Regions from separate parts of the Streptomyces sp. NPDC044921 genome, predicted to be linked through region 1. Evidence: riboswitches for the same ligand, from Rfam matches in the RefSeq annotation. Region 1 holds a riboswitch; the other holds the start of a gene.
What was found. A riboswitch is a leader RNA that binds a small molecule or an ion and turns the genes downstream of it on or off. The one in region 1 is predicted to bind S-adenosylmethionine.
Positions count from the first base shown of each region.

Region 1 (3,399 bases):
CGGCCCGCAGATGGCAACGATCAGACGAGCCCGGCCTCACGGAACGACTCCAGGCTGGGCCGAATGGTCGCGGTCAGCCCCGTGCCCGCCACCGCGTCCAGCGTCTTCAGACCGTCCCCGGTGTTGAGCACCACAGTCGTCCTGGACGGATCCAGCAGCCCGCTCTCGATCAGCTTCTTGGTGACACCCACCGTCACACCACCGGCGGTCTCCGCGAAGATCCCCTCGGTCCTGGCCAGGACCTTGATGGCGTCGACGACCTGCTCGTCCGTCACGTCCTCCACCGCACCGCCCGTGCGCCGCGCGATGTCCAGCACGTACGGCCCGTCCGCCGGGTTGCCGATCGCCAGCGACTTGGCGATCGTGTCCGGCTTCTGCGGGCGCACCACGTCGTGCCCGGCCTTGAACGCCGTCGACACCGGGGAGCAGCCGAGCGCCTGCGCGCCGAAGATCTTGTACGGCCTGTCCTCGACCAGCCCGAGCCTGATCAGCTCCTGCAGGCCCTTGTCGATCTTCGTGAGCTGGGAGCCGGAGGCGATCGGCACCACGATCTGCTCGGGCAGCCGCCAGCCGAGCTGCTCGCAGATCTCGTACGCCAGCGTCTTGGAGCCCTCGGCGTAGTACGGCCGCAGGTTGACGTTGACGAAGCCCCAGCCCTCGCCGGCCGGGTCGCCGATCAGCTCGGAGCAGAAGCGGTTCACGTCGTCGTAGTTGCCCTCGATGCCGACGAGCTCGCCGCCGTAGACCGCGGCCATGACGACCTTGCCCTGCTCCAGGTCGTGCGGGATGAACACGCAGGAGCGGAAGCCGGCGCGGGCCGCGGCGGCGCCCACCGCGCCGGCCAGGTTGCCGGTGGAGGAGCAGGAGAGGGTGGTGAAGCCGAAGGCGCGGGCGGCCTCCAGGGCCTGCGCGACGACGCGGTCCTTGAAGGAGTGCGTCGGGTTGCCGGAGTCGTCCTTGACGAAGAGCTTGCCGGCGTCCACCCCCAGCTCGCGGGCGAGGTTGTCGGCCCGCACCAGCTTGGTCCAGCCCGGGTTGATGTTCGGCTTGTCCGCGACGTCGGCCGGGACCGGCAGCAACGGGGCGTAACGCCAGATGTTCGCGGGGCCCGCCTCGATCTTCTTGCGCAGCTCCTCGGTGTCGTAGCCCGAGAAGTCGTAGGCGATCTCCAGCGGGCCGAAACACTCCTCGCAGGCGAAGACCGGGCCGAGGGGCACGCGGTGACCGCACTCGCGGCAGCTCAGCGCGGCGGCCGGGCCGAGGTCTACGGTGGAGTTCGTGGTGCTTGCAACAGTCTGCACAGCCATGTGAGGCGAGGCCCTTTCTCCTCATCTTCCTCACGACGCATCTCGCCGTGAGACGGATTTGGCACCTTCCCTAGCCGGGAGCCTCGCGCTGTGGTCGCCAGTGACCTACGAGAACCGACTGGAGGGTTGCCGGGGCTTCATCGGGCCGTTTCCCTCTGCCCCTCTGGATGAGCTGTATGTGGTTGTGAACGAGGGCGACCCCGGACATGCGATGGTCACCCGCGTTGTCCAAGACTGTAACCGACGACCAGGACAGTTGAGATAGTCGTCCGAACCGCGAGATGGCTCACAGTCCGTCCCGCCGAGAGAACGCTAAGGAGCCGCCACGGTGCTGGAAGAAGTCGAGCGCTGGCTGAGCACCCGTTCCTGGTCCGCGACCGAGCGTCCGCTCCACCGGATCCTCGCTGCCAAGCAGCGCGCGGGCCGCACGGTGAGCGTGGTGCTGCCCGCGCTGAACGAGGAGGAGACGGTCGGCGACATCGTCGCCGTCATCCGGCACGACCTGATGCTGCAGGTCCCGCTCGTCGACGAGCTGGTCGTCGTGGACTCGGGATCGACCGACCGCACCGCGCAGGTGGCCGCCGCGGCGGGCGCGCGGGTGGTGCACCGGGACGCGATACTCCCGCGCCTGCCCGCCGCCCCCGGCAAGGGCGAGGTGCTGTGGCGCTCGCTGCTGGTCACGCGCGGCGACGTCGTCTGCTTCGTCGACGCGGACCTGCGGGACTTCTCGTCCGACTTCGTCTCCGGGATCGTCGGCCCGCTGCTGACCGACCCGGACGTGGACCTGGTCAAGGGCATGTACGACCGCCCGCTGGGCGGCGCCGCGGGGCAGGGCGGCCGGGTCACCGAGCTGATGGCCCGCCCGCTGCTGAACATGCACTGGCCGCAGCTGGCCGGGTTCGTGCAGCCGCTGGGCGGGGAGTACGCGGCCCGCCGCTCACTGCTGGAGCAGCTGCCCTTCCCCGTCGGGTACGGCGTCGAGCTGGGCATGCTGGTGGACGCCCTGCACCTGGTGGGCCTGGACGCCCTCGCGCAGGTGGACGTCGGGGTGCGCAAGCACCGGCACCAGGACGGGCAGGCGCTGGGCCGGATGGCCGCCGAGATCTACCGCACGGCCCAGCTGCGGCTGGCCCGCGGGCACCTGATCCGGCCGTCCCTGACGCAGTTCGAGCGGGGCGGCGACGGCTTCGAGCCGCGGACGTACTCCGTCGACACCGAGGAACGCCCGCCGATGGTGGAGATCGCCGAGTACCAGGCCCGGCGGGCCGCCTGACCGGGACCGTTTTCGGCCGGACGCGGCAGGTCCGTACGTTTGAGCGTTTACAGGCGGGCTAGGTTGAGGCCTATGGGTTCGACGCACGGTTCTGCACGGGTACTGGTGGCCTCCAACCGGGGCCCGGTCTCCTACACGGTCGGTGAGGACGGTTCGCTGGACGCCAAGCGGGGCGGCGGCGGGCTGGTCTCGGGGCTCTCCGCGATCGGCTCGGACGCGGACGCCCTGTGGGTGTGCTCGGCGCTGTCCGACGGCGACCGGGAGGCGGTCCGGCGCGGGGCCGGGGAGGACGGCGTGCGGATGCTGGACATCCCGGCCGACGTGCACGCCGACGCCTACAACGGCATCGCCAACTCGGTGCTGTGGTTCGTGCACCACATGCTCTACCAGACGCCGCTGGAGCCGGTCTTCGACGCGGAGTTCCGGCGCCAGTGGGCGTCCTACGAGACGTACAACCGGGCGTTCGCCGAGGCGCTGGCCGAGGAGGCGGCGCAGGGCGCGGTCGTCGTGGTGCAGGACTACCACCTGACGCTGGTGCCGGGCATGCTGCGCGAACTGCGCCCGGACCTGCGCATCGGCCACTTCTCGCACACGCCGTGGGCGCCGCCGGAGTACTTCCGGATGCTGCCGGACGACGTGGCCGGGCAGGTGCTGCGCGGCATGCTGGGCGCGGACCGGCTGGGCTTCCTCACGCAGCGCTGGGCGGACGCCTTCACCGCGTGCGCGGAGCGGTTCGCGGGCGGGCTCGGCGGCACGCGGATCGGCGTGCACGGGTTGGGCGCCGACGCGGACTTCCTGCGCGAGCGTGCGCACCGGCCG
Region 1 covers NZ_JBWKIF010000001.1:131,373-134,771, reverse strand. Annotated here, with positions in the region: gene thrC (threonine synthase) at 21-1,307, opposite strand; SAM riboswitch class I at 1,326-1,481, opposite strand; gene AC07DA_RS00690 (glucosyl-3-phosphoglycerate synthase) at 1,636-2,580, shown strand; gene AC07DA_RS00685 (alpha,alpha-trehalose-phosphate synthase (UDP-forming)) at 2,653-3,399, shown strand, end outside.

Region 2 (3,399 bases), on a different contig from region 1:
GGAGATCACGAGCGGCCACGGCCACCACTGATCGCTGCTTCGCCACGCCACAGGAGGGCCCCGTCCGGTGTTCGGACGGGGCCCTTCGCGGTGCCCGGGGGCTGGATAGGGTGGACCTCGTTGAGACCCTCGTCCCGCAGTGCGGGACGCCTGACCCTGGAGCGGCTGATGAGCGCTGTGACCCCCGCTGGAGGCGACACCGCGGCGGGCCGCTCCTGGCCCCTGCTGTTGAACGGCCTGCTCGAAGGCCGGGACCTGACCGCGGACGACACCGCCTGGGCGATGGACCTGATCATGCGCGGCGAGGCGACGGACGCGCAGATCGCCGGGTTCGTGGTGGCGCTGCGCGCCAAGGGCGAGACGGTCGAGGAGATCGCCGGGTTCGTCCGGGCGATGTACGCGCACGCCAACGTCATCGAGGTGCCGGGCCCGGCGGTCGACATCGTCGGCACCGGCGGCGACGGGGCGAAGACCGTCAACATCTCCACCATGTCGGCGATCGTCGTCGCCGGCACGGGCGCGAAGGTCGTCAAGCACGGCAACCGCGCGGCGTCCTCGGCGTCCGGCGCCTCCGACGTCCTGGAGAAGCTCGGCGTCAACCTGGAGCTGCCGACGCACCGGGTGGCCGCGGTGGCCGAGGAGGCCGGGATCACCTTCTGCTTCGCGGCGAAGTTCCACCCGTCGATGCGGTACGCGGGCGCGGCGCGCGGCCAGTTGGGCATCCGGACGATCTTCAACGTCCTCGGCCCGCTGACCAACCCCGCGAAGGTCCGGGCCCAGGCGGTCGGCGTGGCGGACCCGCGCATGGCGCCGATCGTCGCCGGGGTCTTCGCCGGGCGCGGGCACTCCTCCCTGGTCTTCCGCGGCGACGACGGTCTGGACGAGCTGACCACCACGGCCACCTCCCGGGTCTGGATCGTGCGCGACGGCAAGGTGACCGAGGAGGCCTTCGACCCGCGCGACGTCGGCCTCGAACTGGTGCCGGTGGAGGCCCTGCGCGGCGCGGACGCCTCCTACAACGCCGAGGTCGCCCGGCGCCTGCTGGACGGCGAGCGGGGCCCGGTGCGCGACGCGGTGCTGCTGAACGCGGCGGCGGCGCTGGTGGCGCTGGAGCCGGGCACGGGCACGCTGGCCGAGCAGATCGGCGCGGGCATGGCGAGGGCGGCGGAGTCGATCGACTCCGGGGCCGCCAAGCGGACCCTGGAGCGGTGGGTGGCCGCCAGCAACGCGTAGCCGGGCACGACGTGCGGCGTCCCGCGATCCGGACCCGGGTTGCGGGGCGCCGATCTTTTGGCGTACGTTCCTGGCCAGGTCATGAGTGACAGTCATGAGGCCCCGGCCGACTGTCCGGCAACCCTCCGTCCGTGGCGGGGTGCCCCGGGTGAAGACCGGGCCGCAGGCAGCGAGGTCTGCGGCAAGCGCGGACCCCTCGCGATACCAGGGGTCCTGGTCGTCGAGGAGTTCTTTGTGAGTCAGCGAATGCGATAGGGCCGCAGAGCCCCGCCTCCGCATCCCTTCTTCCTCCACCCCCGCTGGCAGCCCATGGGCTCGCGGGCGGATTCACCTGATCTCACGGGAGTTCACCGATGTCCGTCTCCACCGTTGCCGCAGACCAGTCCGTTTGTGCCCCGCTGCCCGTTCTGGGGCGGGATGTCACCGTGCCTCTGGTGACCGGCGGCGAGGTCACCTACGCCGCGCTCGACTACGCCGCCAGCGCCCCGGCGCTCCAGCGGGTCTGGGACGACGTGGCCGCCTACGCGCCGTACTACGGCAGCGTCCACCGCGGTGCCGGGTACCTGTCGCAGCTGTCGACCGAGCTGTTCGAGAACGCCCGCCGGACCGTCGCCGGGTTCCTCGACTGCCGCGACGGCGACCAGGTGGTGTTCACCCGGTCCACCACCGACTCCCTCAACCTCCTCGCCGCCGCCCTGCCGCGGGACTGCCAGGTCTTCGTCTTCGAGACCGAGCACCACGCCTCCCTGCTGCCCTGGCGCGGCGCCCGCGTGACGTACCTCGACGCCCCGCGGAGCCACCGCGAGGCCGTCCAGACCCTGGAGCGCGCGCTGGCCGACCGGGACCCCCGCGGGCCGGCCCTGGTGTGCGTCACCGGCGCCTCGAACGTCACCGGCGAGCTGTGGCCGGTGCGGGAGCTCGCGGCCGCCGCGCACGCCCACGGCGCCCGGATCGTGCTGGACGCCGCCCAGCTGGCCCCGCACCACCCCGTGTCCGTCACCGGCCTCGACGTCGACTGGGTCGCCTTCTCCGGGCACAAGCTGTACGCGCCCTTCGGCTCCGGCGTCCTGGCCGGGCGGGCCGACTGGCTGCGCGCGGCGGAGCCGTACCTCGCGGGCGGCGGCGCCTCCCGGAAGGTCGCGCGGCGTGCGGACGGGGGCGTGGACGTGGAGTGGCACGAGAGCGCCGCCCGGCACGAGGCGGGCTCCCCGAACGTCATCGGCGCCTACGCGATCGCCTCCGCCTGCAAGGCCCTCACCGAGGCCGGCCTCGACACCCTGGTCGCCCGCGAGCGGTACCTGATCGAGCAGGTGCGCGCGGGGCTCGCCGGGGTGCCCGAGGTGCGGGTCCTGTCCCTCTTCGGGGACGACGCCCCGCGCGTCGGCGTGATCTCCTTCGTCGTCGACGGCTGGAACAGCTCCCACTTCGCCGCCGCCCTCTCCGCCGAGTACGGCATCGGCGTGCGGGACGGGCTGTTCTGCGCCCACCCGCTGGTGCGCACGCTGCTCGGCGGCGACCCGCAGGCGCAGGGCGAGTGCGGGGCGCCGGAGGCCGAGCCGGGGGAGAGGTCGCTCAACGCCATCCGGGTGAGCTTCGGCGCCGGCACGCCCGACGAGCACGTGGAGCGGTTCGTGCGGGCCGTGCGCGAGCTGGTGACGGACGGGGCGAAGTGGAACTACCGCACCGAGGACGGCCGTTGCGTGCCGGACACCTCCGCGTGACCGGCACCGTCGCGGACCAGGGGCAGCCGGGCGCCCAGGACGATCATCCGCAGCGCCCGTTCGGTGGCGTCGGTGAGCAGTTCGCTCGCCCGCAGCAGCGCCTCCGCCAGCTCCATCGGGGCGGGCAGGATGCCGTGGCAGGCGTCCACGCCCGGCACCTCGTGGGCGCCCTCGCCGAGGGTGCCGGCCAGGGCCAGCACCGGGCGTCCGTACAGCTTGGCCCGGCGGGCCACCTCGGCCGGGACCTTGCCGCGCGGTGTCTGGTGGTCCAGGGCGCCCTCGGCGGTGACGACCAGGTCGGCACGGGCCAGCCGGGCGTCCAGGTCGAGGTGGTCCAGCAGCACGTCGAAGCGGGGCAGGAGCCGGGCGCCCAGGGCGGCGAGTCCGGCCCCCAGACCGCCGGAGGCGCCGGTGCCCGGGCCGGAGCGCAGTTCGGTGCCCGGGA
Region 2 covers NZ_JBWKIF010000005.1:186,399-189,797, reverse strand. Annotated here, with positions in the region: gene qcrB (cytochrome bc1 complex cytochrome b subunit) at 1-31, shown strand, start outside; gene trpD (anthranilate phosphoribosyltransferase) at 169-1,233, shown strand; SAM riboswitch class IV at 1,311-1,427, shown strand; gene AC07DA_RS10200 (aminotransferase class V-fold PLP-dependent enzyme) at 1,587-2,954, shown strand; gene AC07DA_RS10195 (glycerate kinase) at 2,909-3,399, opposite strand, start outside.
Region 2: linked by a shared signal. The riboswitch ahead of AC07DA_RS10200 (aminotransferase class V-fold PLP-dependent enzyme) and the one ahead of thrC (threonine synthase) in region 1 are both predicted to bind S-adenosylmethionine.